Regions from separate parts of the Streptomyces sp. NPDC093149 genome, predicted to be linked through region 1. Evidence: riboswitches for the same ligand, from Rfam matches in the RefSeq annotation. Region 1 holds a riboswitch; the other holds the start of a gene.
What was found. Region 1 has a riboswitch for glycine ahead of gcvP (aminomethyl-transferring glycine dehydrogenase). Riboswitches for the same ligand answer to the same signal wherever they lie in the genome.
Positions count from the first base shown of each region.

Region 2: linked by a shared signal. The riboswitch ahead of gcvT (glycine cleavage system aminomethyltransferase GcvT) and the one ahead of gcvP (aminomethyl-transferring glycine dehydrogenase) in region 1 are both predicted to bind glycine.

Region 1 is NZ_JBIVON010000010.1:6,425-13,653, reverse strand. Features, by position in the region: gene gcvP (aminomethyl-transferring glycine dehydrogenase) at 1-2,829, opposite strand, end outside; glycine riboswitch at 3,024-3,120, opposite strand; gene ACIQCZ_RS27345 (PRC-barrel domain-containing protein) at 3,234-3,602, shown strand; gene ACIQCZ_RS27340 (DNA polymerase IV) at 3,527-4,987, opposite strand; gene ACIQCZ_RS27335 (MerR family transcriptional regulator) at 5,045-5,590, opposite strand; gene ACIQCZ_RS27330 (bifunctional nuclease family protein) at 5,831-6,304, opposite strand; gene ACIQCZ_RS27325 (MerR family transcriptional regulator) at 6,358-7,101, opposite strand; gene ACIQCZ_RS27320 (FHA domain-containing protein) at 7,119-7,229, opposite strand, start outside.
Region 2 is NZ_JBIVON010000011.1:275,229-282,457, forward strand. Features, by position in the region: gene ACIQCZ_RS30130 (ABC transporter substrate-binding protein) at 1-187, opposite strand, end outside; gene ACIQCZ_RS30135 (ABC transporter permease) at 284-1,288, opposite strand; gene ACIQCZ_RS30140 (enhanced serine sensitivity protein SseB C-terminal domain-containing protein) at 1,892-2,674, opposite strand; gene ACIQCZ_RS30145 (enhanced serine sensitivity protein SseB) at 2,842-3,612, opposite strand; gene ACIQCZ_RS30150 (AAA family ATPase) at 3,649-4,350, opposite strand; glycine riboswitch at 4,508-4,605, shown strand; gene gcvT (glycine cleavage system aminomethyltransferase GcvT) at 4,747-5,862, shown strand; gene gcvH (glycine cleavage system protein GcvH) at 5,954-6,331, shown strand; gene glyA (serine hydroxymethyltransferase) at 6,352-7,229, shown strand, end outside.

The DNA.
Region 1 (7,229 bases):
AGCACCATCGATCCGGCGCACCGGCGGCCAGTACTTGTCGGCGGCCGAGACGCCGGCCGGGAAGACCGCCACCTCACGGCTGTATTCGTGCTTCCACTCCCCACCCAGCATCGCCGCGGTGTGCGGAGCGTTGCTCAGCGGGTTGTCGTCCGCGCCCCACTCGCCCGACGCCACCTTCTCGACCTCGCCGCGTATGGCGATCATCGTGTCGCAGAAGCGGTCGAGCTCCGCGAGGTTCTCGCTCTCCGTCGGCTCGATCATCAGCGTTCCGGCGACCGGGAACGACATGGTCGGGGAGTGGAAACCGTAGTCGATCAGGCGCTTGGCGATGTCGTCGACGCTGACGCCGGTGGACTTGGAGATCGGCCGCAGGTCCACGATGCATTCGTGCGCGACCAGCCCGGCCGGGCCGTTGTACAGGATCGGGTAGTGCGGTTCGAGGCGCTTGGCGATGTAGTTGGCGGCGAGTACGGCGACCTGCGTCGCGCGCTTCAGCCCCTCGCCGCCCATCAGGCGCACGTACGCCCAGGAGATGGGAAGAATGCCGGCCGAGCCCCACGGAGCGGCCGAGATCGGCCCGACGCCGGTCTCGGGACCCGCCGCGGGCTGCAGCGGATGGTTCGGAAGGTACGGCGCGAGGTGCGCACGCACGCCGACCGGGCCGACGCCGGGGCCGCCGCCGCCGTGCGGGATGCAGAAGGTCTTGTGCAGGTTCAGGTGCGAGACGTCGCCGCCGAAGCGGCCCGGCTTCGCGAGGCCGACCAGGGCGTTGAGGTTGGCGCCGTCGACGTACACCTGCCCGCCGGCGTCGTGCACCTCGGCGCAGATGTCCGCGACGTGCTCCTCGAACACACCGTGCGTCGACGGGTACGTGATCATGAGCACCGCGAGCTCGTCGCGATGCTTCTCGATCTTGGCGCGGAGGTCCTCGATGTCGACCTCGCCGTCGTCGGCCGTCTTCACCACCACGACCTTCATGCCGGCCATCACGGCGCTGGCCGCGTTGGTGCCGTGCGCGGAGGACGGGATGAGGCAGACGGTCCGCTGATCGTCGCCGTTGGCCCGGTGGTACGCACGCACCGCCAGGAGGCCTGCGAACTCGCCCTGCGATCCGGCGTTCGGCTGGATCGAGACCGCGTCGTACCCGGTGACCTCGGCGAGGCGCTCCTCCAGCTCACGGATGAGGGTGAGGAAGCCCTGTGCCTGCTCGGCCGGCGCGAAGGGATGCAGCGCGCCGAACTCGGGCCAGGTGATCGACTCCATCTCGGTGGTCGCGTTCAGCTTCATGGTGCAGGAGCCGAGCGGGATCATGCCCCGGTCCAGGGCATAGTCCCGGTCGGCGAGCTTGCGCAGATAGCGCAGCATCGCCGTCTCGGAACGGTGCTGGTGGAAGACCGGGTGGGTGAGGATCTCGTCGGTGCGCAGCAGGGCCTCGGGCAGCGCGTCCGCGGCGGCCGCGTCCAGCGCCTCGATGTCCCCGTCGGCGCCGAAGGCGGCCCAGACTGCGGCGATCTGCGTACGGGTGGTCGTCTCGTCGCAGGCGAGGGAGACCAGGTCGGCGTCGACGAGCCGGAGGTTGACACCTCGTTCGCGAGCCGCGGCCACGATGTCGGCGGCCTTCCCCGGGACACGGACGGTGAGGGTGTCGAAGTAGGCGCCCGTCACCACCTCGACGCCCGAGGCGCGCAGCCCCTCGGCCAGGATCGCCGCGTAGCGGTGGGTGCGCTGAGCGATCGTCCGCAGCCCGTCCGGGCCGTGGTAGACGGCGTACATCCCGGCCATGACGGCGAGCAGCACCTGAGCCGTACAGATGTTGCTGGTGGCCTTCTCACGGCGGATGTGCTGCTCGCGGGTCTGCAGGGCCAGCCGGTAGGCCTTGGTGCCGTCCACGTCGACGGAGACGCCGACGAGGCGGCCGGGCAGGCTGCGTGCGAACTGCTCGCGTACGGCCATGAACCCGGCGTGCGGTCCGCCGAAGCCCATCGGCACACCGAAACGCTGCGTGGTGCCGACCGCGATGTCCGCGCCCAGGTCACCCGGTGAGGTGAGCAGGGTCAGGGCCAGCAGGTCGGCGGCGACCGTGACGATCGCACCGAGGCCGTGGGCCTGCTCGATGACGGGCTGGATGTCGCGCACCGCTCCGGAGGCACCGGGGTACTGCACCAGGACACCGAAGACACCGCGCTCGGCGATCTCTGCCGGGATGCCGTCGGAGAGGTCGGCGACGACGACCTCGACGCCGGTCGGCTCGGCGCGGGTCTCGATGACGGCGATCGTCTGCGGCAGGGCATCGGCGTCGACCAGGAAGACGCCGTTCTTGACCTTGCCGACGCGCCGCGAGAGCGCCATGGCCTCGGCGGCCGCGGTGCCCTCGTCGAGCAGGGAGGCGCCGGAGGTGGGCAGCCCGGTCAGCTCGGCGACCATCGTCTGGAAGTTGAGGAGCGCCTCCAGGCGGCCCTGCGAGATCTCCGGCTGGTACGGCGTGTAGGCCGTGTACCAGGCGGGGTTTTCCATGACGTTGCGGAGGATCACCGGCGGGGTGAAGGTGCCGTAGTAGCCGAGCCCGATCATCGGGGCCAGCACCTGGTTGCGGTCGGCGAGGGCGCGCAGCTCCGCGAGGACCTCGGCCTCGGTGCGAGCGGTCGGCAGCCGGAGTGCCTCCGTGCTCTTGATGACATCGGGCACGGCTGCCGCGGTGAGCTCGTCCAGCGAGCCGTAGCCGACCTGGGCGAGCATCTTCGACTGTGCTTCGGCATCGGGACCGATGTGGCGCTGCTCGAACGGAATGCCCTGCTCCAGCTGGGAGAGCGGAGTGCGGCGGGGGGTCATGGTGGAGGCCTCCTGGTCTGTCACGACCTGCGAGGGGCACCACGGCGCGGGTGCCCGAACGGCCTCCCCCTCTGTCATCTCAACCTGAGAGCTTCACCGGCGCACCCTGCGGCGCACCGGCTTTCACCGTCGGTGAGGGAAGGAGCCGCATCGGCACTCGGCCGCACAGAACCCGCCCTGCTTTCCAGAGTGACCTCGTCCGTGCGGTACGGGGGCCTGAGAGATTCCGGGGAGGATTTGCTCCTTCGGCGCCTTCGGATCAGCTCCAAAGGACTCTCCCGCACGGGGTCAGCGGCCAGTACCAGCCTACCAGCGGGGTCGGTGGCGCCATTCTCGAGTGGCCAACCCCCCGGATCTGCACTTTTGTAGTGCTTGTGGAGTAGCCGCGACCCGTGGGAGGGACCGTGCAGACCGACATCGATCCGCGCAGCCTGATCGGCCGCAAGGCGTTCGACCGCAAGGGCACCAAGATCGGAACCGTGGACGAGGTGTACCTCGACGACGCGACCGGTGTCCCCGAGTGGGCGGCCGTACGCACCGGACTCTTCAGCCGGGACGCGTTCGTCCCGCTGGAACCCAGCGAATTCGTGGAGGACACGCTCCGCGTCCCCTTCGACCGTGCGCTGATCAAGGACGCACCGGACTTCGGCGTCGGCCGCCATCTCTCGCCCGAGCAGGAGCTCCAGCTCTACCGGCACTACGGCCTGGACTCTGCGTTCGAGGAGACCGGCCCGGACAGGGACTTCGGCAGACTGGCCGGCCAGGACGAGTAGTCCACCGGGTTCCGGACCAACGGCAACGGCTCGGCCGGCTGCAGGGCCGGATCGTCGACCCGGAACGTCCGCACCCGGCCGGGCGCCGACTCCGGTTCCTCGAACCGCACCGTCACCCGGCCGACACCGCTGCCCTGCACCCAGCCATGGCCGTATGTGTCGTGGCGTACGTCGTGTCCGGCGGTCCAGCTCCGTGCGGCCGGCTGCTCTGCGCTCCCCGGGGACTCCTCCGGCGCACCGCTCCCCGGCTCCTCCCCACGGCCTCCCGCCGTCGTTTCCTCCTCGGCCGCTTCCCCGGTCGCGGCCCGCTCACCGGCGGCCTGTGCGAAGAGATCCTCCTGCGTGTAATCGGCGAGCCCCGTGACGCCCACACCGAGGAGCCGTACCCCTCCGGTGGTGTCCACGGCCTCCAGGAGCCGTGCGGCGGCCTCCCGGACCACCGTGGGGTCGTCCGTGGGCCCACGCAGCGTCTCCGACCGTGTGAGCGTGGAGAAGTCGTACCGGCGCACCTTCAGCACCACCGTCCGACCGGACCGCCCCGCCCCCCGCAGCCGCTGGACACATCGGTCGGCCAACCGCTCCACCTCCGTCCTGACCCGCACCCGGTCGTGCAGGTCCGCATCGAAGGTGTCCTCCACCGACACCGATTTGGCGTCCCGCTCCGCGACCACGGGCCGGTCGTCGTACCCGAGCGCCATGCGATGGAGCGAGCCTCCGTGCGCCCTCCCCAGCAGGCGTACGAGCTCCGCCTCACCCGCCTCGACGAGGTCGTCCACCGTCGTCATCCCGGCGCGGCGCAGATGGTCCGCCGTCGCGGGTCCGACGCCGGGGAGGATCCGTACCGGCATGGGTGCGAGCAGCTCCCGCTCCGTGCCCGGTTCGATGAGCAGCAGCCCGTTCGGCTTGGCCTCCTCCGAAGCGATCTTGGCAAGCATCTTGGAACCGGCGAGCCCGACCGAACCGGTGAGCCCGGTGACCGCTTTGATGGCCGTACGCAGCTGCTCGCCGACCTCCCGCGCGGAAGCCGAGTCGTCGGCCGCCCCGCCCGCCTCCAGGTCCACGAAGGCCTCGTCGAGGCTGAGCGGCTCCACCAGCGGGGAGAGCCGCCCCAGCAGCTCCATCACCTGGTCGCTGACCGTCCGGTACAGGAGGAAGCGCGGCACCAGGTAGGCCGCGTTGGGGGCCAGCCTCCGCGCCTGCGCCATGGGCATCGCCGAGTGCACCCCGAAGCGCCGCGCCTCGTACGAGGCGGTGGCGACGACTCCGCGGGGCCCCAGCCCACCCACCACGACCGGTTTGCCGCGCAGGCTGGGCTTCGACGCCTGCTCGGCGGAGGCGTAGAAGGCATCCATGTCGAGATGCAGGATGGTGGGCGCGGCTCTCACATCAATCGATGCTGCCCTACGGCACCGACAATCGCCGCGCCCGATTCCGCTACGGGGTCAGCCGGCGCGGTTGCGTCGCCGCGCGAGTTCATCGGTGGGATTGTTCCCGATCAGTGTCTCGCCGGTGTCCACCCGCTCACCGTGCAGCTGTGACAGCGCCGCATCCACGTCCTGCCACACCACGCCCACAGCGATACCGAAGACCCCCTGGCCGCCCTGGAGCAGACTGACGACCTCGTCCGGCGAAGAGCACTCGTAGACCGTCGCGCCGTCGCTCATCAGCGTCATCCGCTCAAGATCCTGGAATCCGCGGGCCCTCAGGTGTTGAACCGTGGTGCGGATGTTCTGCAGCGCGACGCCCGTGTCCAGGAATCGCTTCACGATCTTCAGCAGGACGACGTCCCGGAAGCTGTAGAGCCGCTGCGTGCCCGAGCCGTATGCGGGGCGCACGCTCGGCTCGACCAGCCCCGTACGGGCCCAGTAGTCGAGCTGCCGATAAGTGATCCCCGCAGCCGCGCAAGCCGTCGGCCCGCGATAACCGATGTCGTCGGCCGATGCCACGCCGCCCCCCGCCACCGCCGCCGGTTGAACCGGTTGCCTGATGGTGTGGCCGGCTGTATTCCCCTGCTGCGGATACGGCCCACCCGCTGCCGTACCGTCGCCGCTGCTTCTCACGCCGACCTCCGTCCTTGTCCTGCCATCTCGAAGGTAGGCAGTCACTCGGGGTGCGTCAACGATCGCCACACTCGGCACGCCGAGTGATAATCACCCTGAGGGTGGTTTCACGTGACGTGCGAGCGGGAAAGGCTTGTCGGATGCGCTGACGGCGGTCCCGCAGAACGGTCACGGACTGTTGGTACCGAAGTCCTCCGGTGAGATCTGGTCGAGGAACTCGCGGAACTTCTCCACTTCGTCCTCCTGCTCGTCCGGGATGGCGATACCCGCGTCGTCCAGCACCCCGTCACTGCCGTAGATCGGCGTTCCGGTGCGCAGGGCGAGCGCTATGGCGTCGGACGGCCGCGCGCTCACCTCGACCCCGCTGGCGAAGACCAGCTCCGCGTAGAAAACCCCTTCCCGCAGGTCCGTGATACGGACCTCGGTGAGCTCCTGGCCGACGGCCTCGAGCACATCCTTGAAGAGGTCATGGGTCAGCGGCCTGGCCGGTGCCATGCCCTGCTGGGCAAAGGCGATCGCGGTCGCCTCACCAGGACCGATCCAAATGGGGAGGTACCGATCGCCTCCCACTTCACGCAGGAGCACGATCGGTTGGTTGGAGGGCATTTCCACCCGGACACCCACAACGTCGAGCTCGTTCACACAGCAACCCTAGGACGTGCTCGGCAGGTTTGGGTAGTCGGGCACCGACGCGATCAGTGGAACCGGACCCGCAGAGCCGCCTGCACCAGGGCCGAATGAAGCCGTACGGACAGCTCTCCGAGCTCCCGCGCGGTGGCCTCCGCGTGTGCCCTGGTCTGCGGATTCCGGTGTCGGCGCAGGGGCGCGACCACCTGCTCGACAAGTCCGGCCTCACGGTCCGCGGCCGCTCGCATGGCGCGCAGGTGACGGGGTTCCAGACCGAATCGGCCCAGATCCGCCACAAGCTTGGCCACCGTGACCATCTCGGCGTCGTATCCACCCTCGGAGGCCGGAACGACCAGGCCGTACGACTCCCACTCGGCGAGGTCACTCTCGGTGACCTCGGCGGCCGCGAGCAGTTCGGCTCTGCCGATCCGGGCTGCGGTAGCCCGTCCGGGCTCCGCCTCCCAGCTGCCGTCGGTCAGATCCCGGGGACCGCCTCCGGACGGCAGGGCGGACCTCTCACCGCGGGCAAGGGCCTCCAGATGTTCCCGGATGACCTTCAGCGGCAGATAGTGGTCCCGCTGCATACGCAGCACCTGAGCCAGCCGCTCCACGTCGGCCCCACGGAACTTGCGGTAGCCGGAGGGGGTCCGCTGCGGCTCGACGAGCCCTTCGGCCTCCAGAAAGCGGATCTTGGAGATCGTCACCTCGGGAAACTCGTCCCGCAGCTGCAGGAGCACCGTACCGATGCTCATCGGGCGGTCGTCGGCCGTGGCGGTGCCGTTACCGGCACCGCCCGTCGGTGTTCTCAGCATGGACCTTCCCTGACGGGTCAGATGCCCCGCTGGCTCGCGTAGAAGACCAGCCGGTACTTGCCGATCTGCACTTCGTCGCCGTTGGACAGTGCGACGGAGTCGATGCGCTCGCGATTGACATAGGTGCC
Region 2 (7,229 bases), on a different contig from region 1:
GCGTTCCACCCTTTTTGGTGGACGGGTTGGCGACCTTGTTGAACGCCGCGTTGAAGCCGGCGCCCTTCGCCTTGCTGTCGCCGCTGCCGCCGTCGTCGCCACCGCCGCACGCCGTGGTGGTCATCAGCGCCGCGACCACGAGGGCCGCACCAGCGGTGAGCCGTCGTTTCGAGGTAACTGTGGACATTATTCTCGCAACCTCCGAGATCGCGGTCCCAGGCCGTTGCTTGCCGGAGAACCATGGGAAGAGCCACCTGACAGTGCGGCAGGGGCAAGTCGTGGGCTATCGGGTCCCCTTGGGATCCAGGGCGTCGCGCAGCCCGTCCCCGAAGAGGTTGAAGGCCAGTACGGTGATGAAGATCGTCACACCGGGGAAGACCATGAACATCGGGTCGTGCTCGTACGTCTCCAGGGCGTCCCGCAGCATTCCGCCCCAGGAGGCCGTGGGCGGCCGCACACCGGCACCGAGGAAGCTGAGGGCCGCTTCGGTGAGGATGTTGGTGGGGATCATCAGCGTCGCGTAGACGGTGATCGGCGCCACCAGGTTCGGCAGCAGTTCGCGGAAGAGGATGTGGCCGCGCCCGCCGCCCAGGCTGCGCGCCGCTTCCACGTATTCGCGCTCACGCAGCGAAAGCGTCTGTCCCCGGACGATGCGACCCACGTACGGCCAGCCGAAGAACCCGATGACGGCGACGAGTACGGCGATGCGCACCCCGCTGCCGGTGAGGCCGAGCAGGTCGTCGGGGAGGACGGAGACGAGGGAGATGATGAAGAGGAGCTGCGGGAAGGAGAGCAGCACGTCCATGATCCGGCTGATCACCGCGTCGATCCAGCCGCCGAAGTAGCCGGCGACGATCCCGAAGAGCGTGCCGAGGGCCACCGCGACCAGGGCCGCCAGAAAGGCCACGAGGAGCGAGATCCGGGCGCCGTAGACGATCCGGCTGAAGATGTCGCGCCCCTTGTTCGGCTCGACGCCGAAGAGGAAGTCGCTGCTGACGCCGCCGAGGCTCCCCTGGGGGAGGTTGGTCAGCGGGTCGAGCTTCTCCTGGTGGAAGTCGTTCGGCGGATGGCCCAGCAGGCCCACGATCAGCGGCGCCAGGATGGCCACCACGATCAGGACGAGGACAACGATGCCACCCGTCAGAGCGACCTTGTCCTGCTTGAGGCGGTTCCAGGCGATCTGCTTGAGGGAACGCCCCTCGACCTTCTTCGTCCCGGAGTCGACTGCGGGACCGCCGGTCGCGATCGAGTCCGCTTCCGTGGTCGGCTCGTGCAGTGGTGCCGTCATCGTGGCAAGGACCCCTCTCAACCGGCGGTGGCCGGGCCGAACTGGCCGCTGTGGCGGCGCGATCAGTCAGTCGTACGCAGAGGCGGCAAGACGCCCTTGCTGCGGGAGTCTTCATTGCCGTCGTGACAGGTAGCCATAGCGTCAGGCGAATGGATGCCTAACCGTGATGCGGTCAGGGGTGTTCCGTTATCCGGACGGATGTGAACGCCCCTCGAACACGGGCCAGTTGAGGCGGAAGAGGGGCACGCACGCAGATTCGCACCGCTTTCACCACCAGACGTCCCCAGCGCGGAAATCCCGGACATGCAGGGCGAGATGCACCGGGAAGCCGTGAACACGCACCCGCATTTCGGGAGTTGGACCTCTATGGGTATGTCCCGGGAATCAGGAACGTACACCTGCATTCCGGGCACACCGGGCTCACGCGGTCACGTCACGGGAGCTCGGCGCCTTCGGGGGCATCCACGGGCGCCTGGAACTTCCGGACGCCCGGAACCCCGGTCCGCGTCCACGCGCACCGGGAACGGCCGGTGTGTCACGGACACCGGGTACGGCCGACCGCGCGCCCCTGCCGGCGGTACGCGCGGCTTCGACGGCGCGCGCTCAGTACGCGCCCTGCGGCGGCGGATAGCCGTAGCCCGCCACCGGGGCCACCGGGGCATGGGCCTCGCGGTCGTAGAACGGACGGGCGTTGGCGCGCAGCCACATCGCGACCGGGTCGTACTCGTCGGACATCGCGACGGTGGAGACGGGCAGCCCGTCCGGGACCGCGCCGATCGACTGCTGCATCATCGCGCGCACCGCGTCGACCGAGGTCTGGCTCGTGTCGTAGAGGTCGAGGCCGATGGCGAGATAGGGGACGCCGAGGGCGGGCTGCACCCAGGCGCGGCGCAGCGAGCGGATCGCGGGGGTGTGGTGGGCGTTCTGCGCGAGCAGCGCGTAGAACTGCGGGATCTCGATGGCCGGCTCGGTGAGCCGGAGGGGGCCCGCGGGCATCCGGTCGAGGCCAGTGGCGATCCGGCGCAGATCCAGCCAGGGGATGCCGACTCCGCCGCCCGGGGCGTGCGGGTTGAGCCAGATGCCCCAGCGGTCGGGGAAGAGGGCACGGGCGATGTCGCGCCCGCCGACCAGTTCATGGGCCCGGTTCCAGCCACTGGCCGAGAGCTCCTGGGCGGAGGTCACACAGGGGGCGTAGCCGAGACCGTCGATCTCCATGTTTCCGTACTGGGCGTCGGGCGAGCCCGCCTGGCCGTGCCAGAGGAGCATCCAGATCCGGCCGTTCACCAGGGCCTGCAGCAGCGCCTCGTACGCGTCGTAGCGTCCCGGCGTCACTTGGCGCAGCATGTGCTCGACCTGCCCGGCCGCCGCGGTGCCTGACGCACTCACCTGGTCCCGCCCCCTCTTCGATCCACTGTGTCGGCCCGCCGCTCCCGGGGCACACGGGTGCGGCATGATGCCGAGGCACCAGCCATCAAACCAGCTTATGCGTCGGTCCTGACACCGACTTGACGCGATGGACCGACGCGGCAAGCGGCTCCGGAGCGCGCGGCGTGCTACCGGGTCTCGCGCCGGTAGAACGGCCGGACCTTCTCCCGCATCCAGTCGCCGACCGGGTCCTGCGCCACGTCGAGCAGGACCAGGTTGACCGGCCAGGGCACCTCGACCCGGCCCAGCGCACGGCCGAGGGCGTCCATCGGGGCGTTGCCTCCGGCACCCTCCCAGGCGGAGAACTCGACCCCTATGAAGAGGACGGGCTCGCCGCCCTCGATGCTGGCCAGCGTCCGGCGGGCGGTGAGCACGACGCCGCTCTCCTCGAATTCGCCGGCCGCCGCGGCGAGGAAGTCGACGGGCTCCTCCTGCCAGGACGGTTCGTACAGCCGGACCCGGCCGCCGCCGGCCGGCCCGTCCAGCGGGGTGCGTCCGGCGCGGCAGAGCTCGGCCACGGCGGGCGGCGGCAGTGGCATCCCGACGGCGCCGCCCGGATTCACCGCGATGCCGAGCTGCGGGGGCAGGCCGCGTGCGAAGTCGCGGGCGGGTGCGACGGTGAAGGACATATGGGTGCCGACACAGGCGTGGAACTGCTGTTCGGAGCTGAACACGGGAACGTACGCGGCGCCGTCGATCTCCAGCGTCGGCAGGTCCAGGTCCGGGGAGTCGGGTCCGCCGCCATTGGGCAGGGGCACCCAGACCTGGTTGCGCCCGAGCACCTCGACGAGCCGTCCGCCCGCCTCCGGGTTGCCCACCGAGGCCATCAGCACCTCTTCGAGCTCATTGGCCGGCCATCCGCTCTGCGGATGGGACTGGACCTGCGCCGGAATGTCCACTGCTTCCCCTTCTTGCCCGAGCCTTCCCGCAGAAGATTAACGTCCGGCCGCCCGCCTCTTCGGTGCCGTGGTGAACATGATCCGGCCCAGCGCCCCCGCCGCCTCGCGGTCCAGCAGCACCGCCGAGGCGCAGCCGGGCGGCAGCAGGCCGCTCTCGGCGCCCCGCAGCAGCTTCCCCACCGCCCTGCGGTGCCGGGCGAACGCGTATCCGGAGACACCCCGCCCGCGCTCCCGCTGGCCCTCCTTCGCCGTCTGCGGTGTGACGTCGAGCAGGACGAGATGGAGGACGCGGCCCCGGCGCCGGGCGTCACGGGCCAGCCAGCCGCGCACCCACGCCTGGGTCCCACAGTCGTGGACGACCACGGACTCGCCGGAGCGCAGCGCCCGCCACAGTCCCCGGTAGTGGGCGGCGCGGACCAGCGGACGATAGACGGCGTACGGGAGTAAGCGGGGCATCAGCCGGGCCCAGCGGTCCCGGGTGTCCTGGGAGTCGATGGCGCGGGCCGTCGACACCGTCCGCCGGATGAGCGTCGATTTGCCGCTGCCGGGCAGTCCGGAGACCACCACCACGTCGCCCGCCGCGAAGTGCAGGCTGCGCGGGCCGCGCCCGGCCCGCGCCCGCAGGTCGCGTACGACGGGCGTGCGCGGGCCGAGCGTCTCGTCGGCCGGGATCCCCGGCTGTGCGGGCATCGCGTCGTGCGCGACTCCCGCGGTTGTCGCGTACCGCTGCAACGTCATCGCCCTCCCCCTGTCGGGTCACCCGCGTATGCTTCTGAAGTGTAAAGAAAAGGTAATGCGACACAACCGTCCACGCCGTTGATTCCGAGGGGGGACCGGGGCCCCACTCCGGCGCAATGCGTGCGATGATGACCCGGCCAACTGCATAAAGGCCGCTTGAATCCGCGCGGGAGAGTTCCGGTCACTGCATGTGCCGGGCGCCGAAGGAGCAAGTTCCTCCCTTGAATCTCTCAGGCCCCGTACCGCGTGGATGAGGCAGATCTGAAAAGCGGGCCGCTCCGCGGCTCCACCCAAGGTGCAAGCCGAACCCCTCAGGGGGCTCTCGGCGAACCTCTCAGGTTCCGATGACAGATGGGGAGGGATTGTCCTCGTCGTCATGCCCCGGGAGTCACATCCATGAGCACCGCCCCCCGTCTCACCGCCCTCGATGCCCTGCACCGTTCGCTGGGCGCGACCATGACCGACTTCGCGGGCTGGGACATGCCCCTGCGGTACGCCAGCGAGCGCGACGAGCACAACGCGGTGCGCACCCGGGCCGGTCTCTTCGACCTGTCCCACATGGGCGAGATCACCGTCACCGGCCCCGAGGCCGCGGCCTTCCTCGACTTCGCACTGGTCGGCAACATCGGCACCGTCGCCGTGGGCCGCGCCCGCTACACCATGATCTGCGCCGAGGACGGCGGCATCCTGGACGACCTGATCGTCTACCGCCTCGGTGACGACGAGTACATGGTCGTCGCCAACGCCGGGAACGCCCAGATCGTGCTGGACGCGCTGACCGCGCGGGCCGACGGCTTCGACACCGCGGTGCGCGACGACCGCGACGCGTACGCGCTGCTCGCCGTCCAGGGCCCGGAGTCCCCCGCCATCCTGGCCTCGGTCACCGATGCCGACCTGGACGGGCTGAAGTACTACGCGGGTCTGCCCGGCACGGTCGCCGGTGTGCCCGCGCTGATCGCCCGCACCGGCTACACCGGCGAGGACGGCTTCGAGCTGTTCGTCGCCCCCGAGCACGCCGAGCAGCTGTGGAAGGCCCTCACCGAGGCCGGCGCCTCCCACGGCCTGATCCCGTGCGGGCTCTCCTGCCGCGACACGCTGCGCCTGGAGGCGGGCATGCCGCTCTACGGGCACGAGCTGACCACCGAGCTGACCCCCTTCGACGCCGGCCTCGGCCGGGTCGTGAAGTTCGAGAAGGAGGGCGACTTCGTCGGCCGCGAGGCCCTGACGGCCGCCGCCGAGCGCGCCGAGACCGCCCCGCCCCGCAAGCTGGTCGGGCTGATCGCCGAGGGCCGCCGGGTGCCGCGCGCCGGTTTTTCCGTGGTCGCCGGCGGCGAGATCATCGGCGAGGTCACCTCGGGCGCTCCGTCGCCCACCCTGGGCAAGCCGATCGCCATCGCGTACGTGGACGCCGCGCACGCCACGCCCGGCACCACGGGCGTCGGGGTGGACATCCGGGGCAGCCACGAGCCGTACGAAGTCGTGGCGCTGCCTTTCTACAAGCGTCAGAAGTGACGTCCGCGCACCTCAGAAGTGACGCATTCCCGTCTCACACCGTAAGACCACCGTTCATCAGCACTCCCACGCGTACAGGAGAATTCAGGTCATGAGCAACCCCCAGCAGCTGCGTTACAGCAAGGAGCACGAGTGGCTGTCGGCCGTCGAGGACGGTGTGGCGACGATCGGCATCACCGAGTTCGCCGCCAACGCGCTCGGCGATGTCGTCTACGCCCAGCTCCCCGAGGTCGGTGACACGGTGACCGCGGGCGAGACCTGCGGCGAGCTGGAGTCGACCAAGTCGGTGAGCGACCTGTACTCCCCGGTGACCGGCGAGGTCACCGAGGCGAACCAGGACGTCGTGGACGACCCGTCGCTGGTGAACTCCGCTCCCTTCGAAGGCGGCTGGCTGTTCAAGGTACGCGTCGCGGAGGAGCCGGAGGACCTGCTCTCCGCCGACGAGTACACCGAGTTCTCCGGCAACTAAAGACCCCAAGGGACCACCTGATGTCGCTTCTCAACTCCTCCCTCCATGAGCTGGACCCGGACGTCGCCGCCGCTGTCGACGCCGAGCTCCACCGTCAGCAGTCCACCCTCGAGATGATCGCCTCGGAGAACTTCGCTCCGGTCGCGGTCATGGAGGCCCAGGGCTCCGTCCTCACCAACAAGTACGCCGAGGGCTACCCCGGCCGCCGCTACTACGGCGGCTGCGAGCACGTCGACGTCGTCGAGCAGATCGCCATCGACCGCATCAAGGCGCTGTTCGGCGCCGAGGCCGCCAACGTCCAGCCGCACTCCGGTGCGCAGGCCAACGCCGCCGCGATGTTCGCGCTGCTGAAGCCGGGCGACACGATCATGGGCCTGAACCTGGCCCACGGCGGTCACCTGACGCACGGCATGAAGATCAACTTCTCCGGCAAGCTCTACAACGTGGTCCCGTACCACGTCGACGAGACCGGCGTCGTGGACATGGCCGAGGTCGAGCGTCTGGCCAAGGAGTCCAAGCCGAAGCTGATCGTCGCCGGCTGGTCCGCGTACCCCCGTCAGCTGGACTTCGCCGCCTTCCGCCGCATCGCGGACGAGGTCGGCGCGTACCTGATGGTCGACATGGCGCACTTCGCCGGCCTGGTGGCCGCGGGTCTGCACCCCAACCCGGTGCCGCACGCCCACGTCGTCACGACCACCACGCACAAGACCCTCGGCGGTCCGCGCGGCGGCGTCATCCTGTCGACGCAGGAGCTCGCCAAGAAGATCAACTCGGCGGTCTTCCCGGGCCAGCAGGGCGGTCCGCTGGAGCACGTGATCGCGGCCAAGGCAGTCTCGTTCAAGGTCGCGGCGACCGAGGAGTTCAAGGAGCGCCAGCAGCGCACCCTGGACGGCGCCCG